One region of the Paenibacillus sp. 2KB_20 genome, then DNA from elsewhere that is predicted to be linked to it. Evidence: a T-box and tRNA genes for the amino acid it is inferred to sense, from the RefSeq annotation. Region 1 holds a T-box; the other holds one or more tRNA genes.
What was found. The T-box of region 1 lies ahead of AB4124_RS18175 (alanine--tRNA ligase). A T-box ahead of a tRNA ligase gene usually reads a tRNA of that ligase, here a tRNA-Ala.

Region 1 (7,796 bases):
TATAATCCGAGTATTGTATTTCAACAATGCGAACATCAAATAATGCATATGTGTTAACTGCCAAACAGCCGGACGCAATGCCGGTTGATTGAAATAATATATTATTGGTATATGCGCAATTTCAAATACCTGTGAAATTGTTTGCTGCTACTGAAGATAAGGAATTGTCTCTTAGACAAACCCATAGAACTTGTGGTTACAATATATCTCATTTAAAGTTTTGCAATACATGTAACTCCGCCGTAGAATCCCAAAGTTATGGTTGACCTTTTTTAATACTTGTTTCACGGCCAAAAGATACTTATTGGGAATTGAAAATGATTTAAGTGAGAAACTGACAAATCGACGACGATTCAGCAAATCACAACTAGACGTTTTAATCAAGGGAACTAACTTGGAAAGGCATAAATATTTTGTAACGGAAGAATAAATGATATTTAAAGATGGAGGAATAATTATGGAGACGAAGGAAGAAAATTTTCCAAATGATAGCACCATGGAATCAATCAAAAGTTTAACAGAGAAAGATGCTAAGACTTTCTTGAACCTTATATATGCACTTTTAAAAGACAACAAAAGTCCGAGCGAACATTTGATTTCAAAAGTATTATCCATTTTTGAGAAACAATTACCGAGAGTGGCTAAAGCAAGACAGAATAAAAACTAATCATCATGGTGTTACAAAACACTGTGAAGATAAAATAATTGAATTTGAGCAACGGATAATGTGTGGGGAAAGTGGTGGGGGTGATCGGTAGCCCGTTAAGCTAAAGGGACACGATAGTTTAATAAAGAAGAGAAGGCAGCTGGTCAGAGTGATCAGTTGCCTTTTTAAGCTAAAGGGCAGGATAACACAAAGCAGAAGTAATTTAACGGCCGTTCAGTATGGATAGTTGAAAATGGTTTAGAATTGTTTAGAGGCAAGTAGAAAGAGGGAAACGAACTCACCCATAACAAGGGGGCAGGAGAACGTGGCAAACATGGACAAGGACAAAAGGGATTTGGCGAAAGCGGGAACAGTATATGTAACAGGAGAGATCATAACGACGAAAGTGTACAAGGTTAGCCCGGAGCAGAAAGAGGGACTTGATCTTCTGTCAGTTGAGAGGCTCGAAAGGTTACGGGAGGAGGCAATACCTAAGATCCGCGAGAGGTATAAGCAAATGATCAGATCCCGGCAGCAACATCCAAAGAATGACAACGTTGGCCAGCATCCGGAGGATTAACCTAACGGGACACACTAGTTCAATACATCATGCAGATTAGAAGTTGTGATAACATTCCCGACAGATGACATGAACATTCTTACATTCCCAATATGATCTCATCGACGACGCCTAATAAAGATGATTAGACAACTTTTATTAAACTTACGGCCAGATTAGTAACTAACTCTTTTATGTTAATATGAGAATAAATCAGCTAATTTTCAAGGGAAATCAAAAGTTCATCTGCTATACTTTCCTAAAATACATGTAAAGGAGATATAACCTTTGAACCATTTGCCACAGAGATCTAAGAAAAATCGTCTGGCCTTTCTACTGGCTGTGGGACTTCTCGTATTGCTGATTGCAGGCGGTGTGTTATGGCAGACACAGTATCAGACAGCACCAACAGAGACGCAGAACATAACAGGGGTTCTGAATACATCTGAGCCAGCGGCGGCAATGGACTCGCCTACGAACAAGGCTTTGATCACCTACGAAGCGACCCTGAAAGCTGCACAGGAAAAGGCTGACACTCTCACTAAAACATACAGCACGAACAGCGTGCAGTACGCCCTTATTGATCAAGGGAAGATCGTCGTAGCAGGTCAAGCCGGGAAGAATGATGAACAGGAACAGAGAGCGCTCACGAAAGAAACGATGTACGGAACTGGTTCCACCAGTAAAATGTTTACCGCTGTTGCGATTATGCAGTTGGTTGAGCAAGGGAAAATCGACCTCGATAAGCCGGTCGTCCAGTATATACCCGAATTTGTGATGAAGGATGAACGCTACAAACAGATTACGCCGCGCATGTTGCTGAATCACTCTTCCGGTCTGAATGGTTCATCGGTGACGAACAAATATTTATTTGAAGATAACGATACATACGCTCACGATACACTGTTGAATCAACTGGCTGATCAGCCTTTGAAGGCGGATCCGGGGGCTTTTTCGGTTTACTGCAATGACGGATTTGCGCTAGCGGAGATTGTGGTCGAGCGAGTTAGTGGCATGGACTTTACTTCTTATATCCATAAATATATTACGGAACCGCTGGGTATGACCAATACCAAAACATCGCAAGATCCTCTGGACACAGCGAGGATGGCGGAACTCTATTATCCTACCTATACAGGACAACTTCCCAACGAGACAAACAATGTAATCGGATCAGGAGGTATTTATTCCACTGCGGAAGATTTAGCTCGATTCTCGCAAGTTTTCACGGGGAAAGCAAAAGGAGTCTTGTCCGATAGATCGGCTTCGGCCATGGCACAAGACGAGTATAAGACGCCGCTGTGGCCTGATGATGCGGACAACAGCTCATTCGAATACGGTCTTGGCTGGGACAGCGTCAATCTGTATCCCTTCAGCGAATATGGGATAAAGGCGCTGACAAAAGGTGGGGACACGGTTCTCTATCACGCATCACTCGTTGTGCTTCCTGAGTATGGCATGGCAGCAGCTGTCGTCTCTACAGGCGGGGTAAGTACGACCGACCAGCTTCTGGCGAACGAAATCTTGCTTCAGGCTCTGAAGGAGAAAGGCACCATTACCGAATTTAAGCCTGAGAAGTCATACGGCAAGCCGGTAAAGGCCGATATGCCGGAGTCCATGCTTGAGTATTCAGGGATCTATGGCTCATCACGTGCAACAACAAATATAGATATTAGCGAAGGTGGCATCATGTCCATCACTTCGGAGCAATCGCCAGTTAATCCAACCGAGATCTATTATTATTCAGCGGACGGCACGTTCCGGAGTGGGGATGGGAACAGGATGATCAGCTTCGTGACGGAGGAGAACGGACGCACCTACTCATGGATGCGCCAATATGCTTCGTTTCCAGGTCTTGGGCAGATAGCTATATCAGAGTACAACGCCGAGAAGCTCGAGTCTCAGGATCTCCCAGCAAAGACAATAGAGGTATGGATGAAGCGTGATGGAAAGAAGTATTATCTGCTGAATGAAAAATACACGTCGATTATGTATTTGATGTCTATAACCATCCCTTTGAATATGTCGAAACAACTTCCAGGGTACGTGCTGGATGGGCGAATAACCGACCCGAATTCAGCCATCTCCGAATTGCAAATTCCGGGAATAAATGGGAGGGATCTCTCAAGGTATACGTTCTTTACACAAGACGGCGTTGAGTACATGAATCACAATGGGAGCATTTTAGTGAACGAGGATGCCGTGAAGCCTTCTAACTTCGCTAAAAAATCAATCGTTACAATTCCGACCAACGGATACGCGCAATGGTATAAGATAAGCGACAAAGACAAGAGTAAGTCCATTAAGGTGAACATGCCCCCGAACTCTTCCTATGCCGTTTATGATGCAAAGGGATCATGCACCTATTTTAGTGTCATTGGAGGCAAGGATCAGGTTGTTGAACTATCTGCTGGAGGATCTATTGTTTTTGCCGGAGATGCCGGCACGAAGTTCGAGGTTTCCGCTCAGTAACTTCGCATAGGGACGAACGAAAAACATCCTATTAATAGTAACAAATCCCCCCAAGTGAATTATACACTCGTTAACAGAGATTATTTTGGAAAGCCAGTCCTCATCTATGGAAGATTTACACACACGAACACCACAGCAGAGATATGGAACGTACCTCCTGGTACATACCAAGTGAATTTGAGAAGTTTATCAACGAATGAATCCTATCTCTATCTCTTTAACAAGCAATAACCATCAAAGAAAAGGGCAGAATGGTTGAAGAAATTGCTGCAGAAAATGGTTCGTTCCTAGCCATTTCATACGAAATGTCTCTTGGAAAAGAAGTGTCGGATGAAGATTGGAATGAATCGCTTTACGAAAAATGGGGCGAATTTCTGGGGAAAATCCATCATGCCACAAAGGGTTATCACCTCCGCTCCGGAGGCAATACTTCCCCACCCAAGTTTGTTGTACCTCCTGAGACTTATACCTTATAAAAAATAGTGGAATTAAATTGACGGAGCAAGTTGAGTGTGATAGCATTGGTTTAATTTAAAACGAAAAGGCTATGATGAGAAATAGTAGCTATTAGGGATTTCACAGAGAGAAGATGGTTGGTGCGAATCTTCATTGATCTAATAGTGAAGCAGTCTCGGAGCTGTGAACCGAACAGAGGAATCTTAGTAGGCTTCAACGGAGTTCCACCGTTATTCAGGAAACAATATCGGAGATATCCCGTATTGATAGAGTGCAGAGAAATCTGAAATTAGGTGGTAACACGGACATAATAGTTCGCCCTAAGTTGACAAGAAATATGTCAGCTTAGGGCTTTTTTGTTTTATTTCTTCTCGTTTGAATATTTGCAAAATGATTTTCCAAGATTAAATAATAATTAAAATGGAGGTATTGAGCATGGTGAAAATGACACCAGATGAGTTAAGAAAATCATATATTGATTTTATGAAAGGAATAGGGGCTAGCCAAGTGCCCTCTTCTAGCTTGTTACCAGAAAATGATCCCTCAACGTTGTTTACGGGAAGTGGAATGCAACCTATGGTTCCCTATTTATTGGGGGAAAAGCATCCGATAGGTAATGAGATAACTAATATTCAGAAGTGTTTAAGGACAGTGGATATTGATGAAGTAGGAGATACGTCGCATCTGACATTTTTTGAAATGATAGGTCGATGGGAGTTTAAAGCAAATGAAAATAACTATAAGAAAAAGCAAATCGATGCCATTTGGAATTGGCATATTATCGAATTAGGAATTGATCCTGGCAGGCTGTATATCAGTGCTTTTATAGGAAGTGATGATTTGAATATACAGAAAGATACGGAAGCCATTCAAATCTGGTCAGAAAAATTTAAATCAGTTGGTATAGAACCTATCATTGAAGATGATCCCTATCAATATGGGGCATCTAGAGGTGGAAAAATATTCTTATACGATGAAAAAGAAAATTGGTGGAGTCGAGCCGGAAGTCCATTGGATATGCCTGTTGGTGAACCGGGTGGGCCTGATAGTGAAATGTTCTATGATCTTGAACCAGGCGGTGATTCACTGGATCATCCTGCTTCTGTAAGCGAGAGGTTTTTAGAAATTGGGAACAACGTATTTATGTGTTACAAAAAAGAAGCCACAGGATTTGTAAAAATGCAAAATCCCAATATTGATTATGGAGGCGGATTAGAAAGGGTTGCAACAGCCCTTAATGGTGACAAGGATATTTATAATACGGCTTTCTTCCTTAATCCCAAGAAAAAATTGATGGAGTTAAGTGGTAAACAATATACTGACGATTTAAAGTCGTTTAGAATCATACTTGATCATGTGAGAGCGGCTACTTTTCTAATTAATGATGGTGCGGAGCCAGCTAATAGTGATGCAGGGTATATAACAAGAAGGTTATTAAGAAGGGCGATTCGTGCAGGTAAAAAAATAGGTATACAAGGAAGTTTTGTGGGTGAGCTGTCTGAAGTTTATATAGATGAAGCAACAGCTTATGAAGATTTGATCGGTAATAAAAAGAAAGTTATCGAAATAGTAAATAAGGAAGAAAATCTTTTCTATAGAACTTTACAGCAAGGAGAATTTGAAATACAAAAACATCTTAAGAATAAGGGTAAAGTTACAGGTGCAGATGCCTTTTATTTTTACGAAACATATGGGTTTCCCTTGGAGTTGACGGAAGAGTTTCTAACTGAAAGTGGATATAGCCTGGAGGACAAGGCCTCTTATATAGAGGCGGCAAAGAAACATGCTGAAAAGAGCAGAACTGCTTCTGCGGGTAAATTTAAAGGTGGATTAGCTGAACATTCAACAGAAACAACAGCGCTGCACACGGTATCTCATTTATTACTTGCTGGTTTAAGGGAAGTTTTAGGTGATCATGTTCATCAACAAGGAAGTAATATTACTTCAGAACGATTACGGTTTGACTTCAACCATGATGAAAAACTTACGCCAGAGCAAATAGCTGAGGTGGAAAAGTATGTGAATGATGCGATTTCATCAAAAGCAGTTACCTATATTTCAGAGATGCCTAAAATTGAAGCGAAAGAAAATAATGTTGAAGGGAATTTTTGGGATAAATATCCGGATATCGTTAAGGTGTATACAATCAAAGATAACGAAGGGAAAGTTTGGAGTCGAGAAGTATGTGGAGGACCTCATGTAGAAGATACAACAAACTTAGGAAAGTTCAGTATTAAAAAAGAACAATCTTCTGCTGCTGGAGTTAGAAGGATTAAAGGAGTAATTAATAAATATTTCCAGAACGCGGAACAATAGCTGATGTTTTAGGATTGCCATTTGTAACAACGTTATGAGTTGCCGGGAATCCAGGATGAATGATAAATCCGGCAATCGAAGAGGGTTTGACATCGCTTGGCCTTTGTTGGCGGTACCGGAGCACAGTATTCAAAGAAAAAGCAATTCGGATTAAATCCGAATTGCTTTTTTACTGCAAGAAAGGGGATAAAAAAACAGAACGAAAATCGAGCTATGTCGGGGGACAAGAACATGGTCCCATAGAAAGTCGCTAATTTGATATTATCCCCTTTAAGTAGACAGTGTGTAAAAAGCGCATTAAAGTCTACTTGGAGGGGATTTTTTCATGGGCGAAATAAGAAAGACATATGACATCGAATTCAAGAGTAAGGCTGTTGCGATGTTCCTGGAGGAAGGTCTTGGCTACCGTCTTGTAGCCAAGACCTTGAGCTTCTTTGGACACCTTAAGTCGGAATGTTTTCGACTCGACACGTTCTCGACCGAGGAAGAGCTTATTATGGCGATTGAACAATATATCCATTTTTACAACCACGAACGTTTTCAACAAAAACTAAATAACCTTAGTCCAATTGAGTACCGAACTAATGTTGCTTAAGGCTTTTTTTGGGGCTGACTTGTAATCATAGCCGATTGTGTGAATAATATTATCTTCTTTTGCTTTTCCGATATTTAGAAGTAGTGAGTGGCGATTAGTTCCTGTTCTCGCTTTTTCAAAATAGATGGATATGATTTAATCATTTGCTGGATTAATTCAATAACGCCAGCGGATATTCCGATAGGACAGAAACAAACCATTTTCCGGTCACAGCTGAATTCTTGTCCTATATTTTGAAATAATTCGAACGATATCTATAATTATTACCAATATATACTGTAAGACCGAAGGGGAGGAGGTAGCAGATGAATCATCCATCTGAATATGCAAGGCTTATTTCGCTTACGTTGGCCGGGAACCGTGATGCGTTTGGCGAGTTATATGAAGCAACCATTAAGGACGTTTACAATACTGTTTATTTCCTTATTCGGGAACCATCAGATGCAGAGGATGTCATTCAGGAGATTTATATTCAATTATACCGGTCTCTTGAAAAGTTTGACGTAAGCAGGCCGTTTCGGCCTTGGTTAATGGGAGTTGTCATGCGGCAAATTCAGGCTCACCGCAGAAAGAGTTGGACACATATGCGGATCATCAAAAAAGCTGAACAGATTGATCAAGCCGTGGTCTATGATATCTCAAGTGAGGTGGTCAACAAACTATCGAATCAATCGCTACTTGAAAGCGTAGATCGACTTCCTTATAAGCTAAAGCTAGTAGTTATTCTGCATTATATGAATGATTACACGCAA
Region 2 (7,796 bases), on a different contig from region 1:
ATTTCTGCTTGTGTTGTGACATCGAGTGCACTCGTGGGCTCATCGGCTATGATGACTTCAGGTTTTAACAGCAGCGCCATCGCGATCATGACACGTTGATTCATTCCGCCGCTCAGCTCATGAGCATAACGTTTCATCACATGTGCCGGTTCTTTCAAGAGCACTTGAGATAGCATCTGCTCCGCTTGCTTCTCAGCCTCATATCTCGAAACGGGCAAGTGGCTCCGCATCAAATCACTCAATTGCTTTCCGATAGGAATAGAAGGGTGCAAGGCTTGTTCAGGATGCTGAAAAATGGCACCTATATGTCTCCCCCTGATTTTCCGCCAGTTCCGCTTGGATAAACGATTCAGTTTTTGGCCGCGCAACAGGACATCACCAGACATTTGCAGATTAGCAGGAAGCAACCCTAACATGGCTTTGCTTGTTAACGTTTTACCGCTCCCGCTCTCTCCGATTAAACAGTACGTCTTCCCCGATTCCAAAGAAAAGCTGCTGTTATTCACCAGAGTTAGACCCTCCGCATTTCGAATGTTCAGATGATTTACTTCGACTATGACCTCCATTTATTTCTCCCTCCTTAGCCGTTCGCCTACAATCTGGAAGGAACAGGCTGTCAGAAAAATCATGAACCCCGGAAAGAAACCCATCCACGATGCAACCTGCAAGTAATTTATCCCATCCAGCAACATAACCCCCCATTCAGGTGACGGAGGCTGCGCGCCAATCCCTAGAAAGGATAGACCCGATAATGTCAATATCACCTTGCTTACATCAAGGATCAGCATGGTTCCAATCTGAGGCGCGATATTCGGTATCATATGCCTTATCATCGTTCTCATTCCAAAGGATCCGCTTACCCTGCTAGCAATGATATACGGTTCCTTCTTAACGTCATGGATCAAACCCCGTATTAATCTCACGTACTTGGCCCACCAGGACAGTATCACGGCAAAATAGACATGTTCCATGCCGAAACCAAGAAAACCGACAATCACGATCGTGAGCAGGATATTCGGCAATGCCATAAATGTATCCGTCACGCTCATCATGAACATATCAAGTTTTTTCCCAAAAAAAGCGCTCGCCGTACCAACAAAAAGCCCGATCAGCATGACAACGCCGAGAACGATGAAAACAGGGAACACCGATTCACTGATGCCGTGGATCACGCGACTGAACAAGTCCCTTCCTAAATAATCCGTTCCAAAGGGATGAGCAAGGCTTGGAGGAAGAAGCTTTTGCTCATGATTCGTATGGAGCGGGTCATAGGGCGAAACCCATGGGGCGGTGAGTCCTGTAATCATAAGAATCGCGATAAACAGCAACGCTGCTGCCGGAAGTTTATTGACCCGGATGAGACGAATCATAGTTCCCACCTCTGCTTGTCCAGATGAATGCGTGGATCGGCTAAGAAGTACAGCATATCGGTCACAAAATGAAACACAAAGATAAACGCAGCCACTAGAAGCGCGCTCCCTTGAATGACTGGAAAATCACGGCGATATATAGCCTCAAGCATATATTTACTGAACCCAGGGAAACTAAAGATCGTTTCCGTTATGATCGAAGCCCCGAAAAAACTTGGCAGACTCGTCGTGATTAACGTCAGGACCGGTACGAGCATTGAGCGAAATAAATAGGATGGATATAAGATCGAGTTACGCAAACCTCTGGCCCTTGCAGCCTCGATATACGAGAATTTGCTGTACTGAACGGTATAGGAACGTACCATTCGAATGAAATAAACGCTTTGTACCAGCGAAATGGCCGTCACCGGAAGTACATAATGCAGCAAGGTAGAACTGCCAATAACCGGAAGGACGGGCCATATGACGCCAAACGCATACATTAGAAGAATAGCGAGCCAATATAAAGGAACGGACAATCCCAAGATGGTTAACGAGTATACGACTCGATCAGGAATCGAACCCTCATTTAGCCCCAGCCATATCCCGACCGGTATGGAAATGATGATCGTTAGTACAAAAGAGCCTGCAATGAGTCTATACGTCGGCTCTAAACGACTTATAATTTCATGTAACACCGGTTCCCCCGACATGAAGGAATGTCCCAGTTCTCCTTGAACAATCTGAAACACCCAGGCCATGTATTGCTGAAGGAACGATTGGTCGAGTCCCCATTGTTCCTGTAGATCAGCCACCAGCGACTGCTCCGGTACCGCTCCGATCTCTAACAGCATCATGGACGCCGGATCGCCCGGCGCCAGACGCATCAATGCGAACACGAACAACGAAAACAGGACAAAGGTAATCATCAGCATCAGCAGGCGATGGATCATGGAACGCAGCATTACTGGTCTTCTTTCTTCAAGCGATGCCATTTCAACGGATCGTCCTCGATTGCATTGAATGCAAAGCCAATCACATCGCTCGTATGAACAAAGGTTTGCTTGGTATAGTATATGGGTACCGACATAGCTTCCTCATGCATTCGAAGAAACACTTGGTCGAACAGGGCTTGCTGTTTCTCGACGGAAACCGTAGCCGCAATTTGATCCAGCAAATCCGACAAAGGACGATCTTGAAAGGCAACCCCCGGCGTAGATGGCGAGCTGTAGAATAACGAGGATAAGAATCGATACGGCAGTTGAGCATCCGTATAGGTCCGGTACATCAGCAGGTCATAATCCTTGCTGCCCCACAGCGTATCGTAGTATGCCGCCCTTTCCTGATTCACAATGTGGATTTGGATTCCGATCTGCTTCATGTTGTCTTGGAAAATCTCCGCCATCTCTTTCCATTCTGGATATTCTTCCGTTTGAATGACCAACCGCAACTGCAGGACTTGCCCGCCTTTCTCGTAAAGACGCTTCTTTTCGTTCCATTCGTAGCCCGAGGCTTCGATCAGTTGTTTGGCCTTCTCGGGATTGTAAGGATAGGAAGGCTGATTATCATCAGTTACAAACGCAACTTTCTCTTGAAACAATCCTCTGACGGCATCGCCGGTGCCATCGGCATATTTGCTCGTATCGTTTCCGTAATTGACGGCCTGGCGAATGTTCTTGTCCGATAGAAACGCCTGGTTTTGGTTGATGACCAAAAAGTAGGACATCGTACTCGCCCCGGTCTCCACCACGTACTTATCGTTATTTAGGAAAACACTTAGACTTTCTGCTGGAACATTACCAAGTTCCCCGCCTGCAAGATCGACCTCTCCGGATTGCAGCGCCATCACCCTTGCCTGAGGATCTGTAATCACTCTAAAAACGAGTGAATACGCTGACGGTTCCTCTAACCAATAATGTTCATTTGCTATCAGTATGGTCTCCACCCCTTGTCGGTAACTGCCTATTTTCCAAGGGCCCGTGCCGATCGCTTGCTGAAAGGTTCCGTTCGCGTCTCCCGCTGGAGTTACCGAGTTTGGACTCATAATCCGAAACGGCCTTGCCTGGCTGAGCTCATACAGCACTTGAGTTGCGGTATGTTTAAAAGAAAGCACGACGGTGTCATCATCCGGTGTTTCTATGTTTGCAATCAAACGGGATATTTCCAGCGTGGCATTCTCTTCCCTGCTGACCGCCCTCTCCAAGGAAAACTTAACCGCCGTTGAATTCAATGGGCTGCCGTCTGAGAATTGCACCTGATTCCTTAAATGAAAAGTGTACATCTTACCGTCTTCGGAGACCTGCCAGAATTCAGCCAGGCTGGGAACAAGCTCCCCTTCTCCTTCATATTCCACAAGCGCGTCATATACAGCGGCATGCGTATGTCTTGATCCATTGTAGGTCGAAGCATCGAGCTTATCTCCCTCAGCGTCCTGCGTTACGGCAACAACGATTTGCTTGTCTTCTGCTTTGCCAGGGACCGGGTCTGTTTCTTTTGAACACCCCATAAGCAAAGATAATGCGACAAGTCCTGCAACTCCGAATCTAAATCTCCCCAACATCCATGCTCCTCCTAATTTTCTTCTAGGTTGTTTGTGATTAAACAGCCGCTATGATCTTGACCGCTTGCATACTGAGTAATCTTTGTATATTATTAATCGTAATCATTACGATTTGCAACATTTTTTTTAAAAAAAGGAGATCTGAATAATGACAGAGCATAAACTCGCGCAGCAATATCGTGACTATTGGGACAAAGGAGCTGCTGTCTATGATGAAATTGTAGATACGGAATTTGCAACCGACTCCTATGATCAATGGAAAGCGATCTTGAATCATCAGTTATCCGGAAAACAAAATTTGAAAATCCTAGATGTGGGAACAGGTCCCGGCTTCTTCGGGGTTTTGCTTAGTTGGATGGGGCATGAGGTTACCGCCATTGACTCCTCGTCTGAAATGGTGGCTAGAGCTAATAAAAATGCGCAAAAGCATAACTGCAATTTCAAAGTAATAGAAACCGATATTATCGATTACAAGACGGAAGAAAGATATGATATCATCATTTCCAGAAACGTCACCTGGTTCCTATATAATCCTGTTGCCGCATATCAAAATTGGCATGGCATGCTGAACGACGGCGGACAAGTGATGATCTTCGATGCCAACTGGAATTTGTTTTTGAGTAATCCCCAAGAGGCGGAGCTGTTTAGAAAAGCTAAAGAAGAGGCAATTGATCAAGGTTACTTGCCTTATCGCGAAGAGAAGGATATCGAAGAAGGGGATCAATTGGCGCTTACCTTGCCATTGACCTACGTAAGAAGGCCGGGATGGGACGCCGAAATGCTGCGATATATCGGATTTGCCAAAATCCAAGTCCATGAAGGTTTCGATGCCGATTTTTATCGCGCAGGAGAAAAAATTCTCAATCGCCATAGGCCCATGTTTGCCATCGTTGCTGAAAAATAAGTATACATCCTAAAAAAGACGTCCAGCCAACCTTGATGAGAAGGCTGGCTGGACGTCTGTTTCATCCAGACCAAGTTCAGCGGCCAAAGATGTTAGTACGGAGACTTTACCGATGTCTTTTTCCTCCTAATAGTAAGCGCTAAAGACACGTTGAATATATGCTCCTCCCTTGCGCTGCATGTTCTCATGACCTAATGAATGGCCATGCATGTTTCTCCATATTAATTTCGTCCCCAATTCGTCCCCAAATCCAATTAGATATGTATTTAAAACCGTCCTAATAAAGCAAAAAACCCTTGATGATATATCATCAAGGGTTTTCTTATTATGGAGCCTAGGGGGATCGAACCCCTGACCTCATCGCTGCCAGCGATGCGCTCTCCCAGCTGAGCTAAGGCCCCGTAAGCGACTTCTATATCATATAAAAAATCAGCAGGCATGTCAACATGTTTTTCACATTTTTTGATGACGTGCTGTATCCCTTTTACTTCTCTATATAATGTCACTTAGCGATGATGATAATGGGCCCTATGAGAGCACCAGAAGAGCACCTGGATCGTGCGGAACCATGGCGCTCTTACAACTCCGAAACGTCCGTACCCTTGGACAGCAGGCTTTTCAGTTCCTTCATAAACATATTGATATCCTTGAATTGGCGATACACGGATGCAAAGCGGACGTAAGCTACCTCATCGACCGGATATAACCGCTCCATCAGAAGCTCCCCGATCTGGCGGCTCTCCACCTCTGCTGCTGCGGTATTGCGCAGTGCCTTCTCTACATCCGATACAATCATATCCAGCTGGTCCACGGATACCGGACGCTTCTCGCATGCCCGGATCAAACCGCGGAGCACCTTCTCCCGGCTGAATTCTTCGCGGCTTCCGTCCTTTTTCACGACGATCAGCGGCGTTTCCTCCACCATCTCAAAGGTTGTGAATCTCTTGCTGCACTGCTCGCATTCCCTGCGGCGGCGGATGGATTTATTCTCGTTGGCCGGCCTGGAATCAAGCACTTTCGTTCCGGCATAACTGCAATATGGACATTTCATAAAGTCATCTTCACTTCCTTCGTTTCAGCGTATTTTGCCTTGAATGGCGCTACAGAAAAATTTACCAGCAAAACTTTGTTCTTTTATGTTATGAAAATGCGAAACCCGAGACATAATACTTTTACCAACCCAAGGAGGTGAACTTAACATGGCACAAAGCAACAACAACTCCAACAACCTGGTTGTTCCTCGCGCAAACGCTGCTCTTGAGCAATTGAAGTACGAGGTAGCTCAAGAACTTGGTATCTCCATTCCACAAGACGGATACCAAGGTAACATGACTTCCTACGAGAACGGTTCGATCGGGGGATACATCACAAAGCGTCTTGTAACCCTGGCCGAGCAACAATTGGCTGGTCAATTCTCCGGTCAATAATCGATTCTTCCTTAAAAAAGGAGTGTTGGACGGCTCGATGTAAGAGCCTGTCCAGCGCTCTTTTTTGTTAAAAGCCGTCCTTATATACATCTGTATACTGATTATAATAATAAATCACGCGCTGTACATAGTGACGGGTTTCCCCGATAGGAATACTCTTCACATTCTCGTAGGTTCCATCCCACATGCCCTTGTTGATCCAATTCTTCACGTTTCCGGGGCCTGCATTGTAAGCGGCGATGGCGGCAATCGGATTGCCGTCCATTTCCTTGTGCAGATTCTGAATATACCAGGTGCCCAACTGGATATTCGCATCCACTTCATTCTTCACGTTCAGCAGGTTCACCGATGGCAGCTTGGCCATTTCCATCGCCCAATTCGCCGTATCCGGCATCAACTGCATAATGCCCAGCGCGCCTTTCTTGGATTCCTTGCCTGGCTTGAAGTTCGTCTCCACTCGAATGATGGAAGCCACCAGGAAGGGATCGACCTCATAGTAAGCGGCATGCTTCCGGATTTCATCCTTATAATAAATCGGATACAGCAAGGTCATCCAGTTCGAGCTCAGAAACAGCAGCGCTACAAAAGAGACAAACAGCAGAAGCAGCACTCTTTTTTTACGGAGCCACCTCATAACCGAACCAGCCTGCCCCACAGGTTGTCCACCTGCTGCTGTGTTTCGGCCAATGTTCCGCTGTTATCAATAAGGATATCCGCGAGACGCTTCTTCTCCTCGATATCCATCTGGCTGTTTAAACGCGCTTCTGCCGCTTCCCTGTTAAGATCATCGCGCACCATCAGACGCTCTAGCTGCAGCTCTCGCGGTACATAAACGACAGCGATCTGGTCAAGATAAGAATAATGCTCCTTAGCCTCAAGCAGCAGCGGTATATCCGCTACCACGAGCCGGTCCGGATACTGCCGCTCATACGCTTCCGTCCGTTCCCGGATTTCCTGCCGGATCGCCGGATGCGTGATCTCATTCAACACCGTTCTCTGCTCGGGATGATGGAAGATCATCTCCCCGAGTTTTTTTCGATTCAACGTACCGTCCTCAAACAGGATCGCTTGTCCAAAATGTTCGGTCACTTTACCCAGCACCGGATGACCCGGGAGCATCACTTCCCGGGCGATGAGATCCGCATCGACGAGAAGTGCTCCCTTCATGGTCAACATGGAGGACACGGTGCTCTTGCCTGTTGCAATTCCTCCGGTTAAACCGATATTCATGACTTCACCTCATAACAGCTTCATTATACCCATGACGATTAACAAAAAAGCAGGCAAATAAGAGATAAAACGCATGCCGCCTTTGGACGCAAAGCGTAAACCAACCCTCATGCCCAGCACCAGGAATATCCCGCTAAACAAGGAAACAACCGTTGCGGTACCTAGCGGTGAGAAGCCCAGCATGGCTGCGCCAAGCCCTGCCCCGAACGCATCGAGCGATAGCGCGATCCCGAGCCACATCGCCTCCCACGGAGAGATGCTGCCGGAGTCGTCCAGATCCGCCTTCGAGGGACTGCGGAGAATTTGAATGACAACGCCGATCTTCG

Region 2: it encodes a tRNA-Ala, which carries the amino acid that the T-box ahead of AB4124_RS18175 (alanine--tRNA ligase) is inferred to sense. The anticodon was not compared.

The regions. Positions count from the first base shown of each region.
Region 1 covers NZ_JBFRHH010000006.1:308,521-316,316, forward strand. The annotation lists gene AB4124_RS18150 (Ku protein) at 105-266, shown strand; gene AB4124_RS18155 (hypothetical protein) at 458-667, shown strand; gene AB4124_RS18160 (hypothetical protein) at 972-1,226, shown strand; gene AB4124_RS18165 (serine hydrolase domain-containing protein) at 1,668-3,677, shown strand; gene AB4124_RS18170 (hypothetical protein) at 3,929-4,153, shown strand; T-box leader at 4,216-4,459, shown strand; gene AB4124_RS18175 (alanine--tRNA ligase) at 4,569-6,449, shown strand; partial or broken gene AB4124_RS18180 (IS3 family transposase) at 6,877-7,044, shown strand; gene AB4124_RS18185 (sigma-70 family RNA polymerase sigma factor) at 7,350-7,796, shown strand, end outside.
Region 2 covers NZ_JBFRHH010000001.1:488,296-496,091, forward strand. The annotation lists gene AB4124_RS02245 (ABC transporter ATP-binding protein) at 1-566, opposite strand, end outside; gene AB4124_RS02250 (ABC transporter permease) at 567-1,370, opposite strand; gene AB4124_RS02255 (ABC transporter permease) at 1,367-2,344, opposite strand; gene AB4124_RS02260 (ABC transporter substrate-binding protein) at 2,314-3,909, opposite strand; gene AB4124_RS02265 (class I SAM-dependent methyltransferase) at 4,058-4,813, shown strand; tRNA gene AB4124_RS02270 (tRNA-Ala) at 5,142-5,214, opposite strand; gene nrdR (transcriptional regulator NrdR) at 5,391-5,864, opposite strand; gene AB4124_RS02280 (alpha/beta-type small acid-soluble spore protein) at 6,013-6,240, shown strand; gene AB4124_RS02285 (lytic transglycosylase domain-containing protein) at 6,308-6,874, opposite strand; gene coaE (dephospho-CoA kinase) at 6,871-7,470, opposite strand; gene AB4124_RS02295 (MntP/YtaF family protein) at 7,480-7,796, opposite strand, start outside.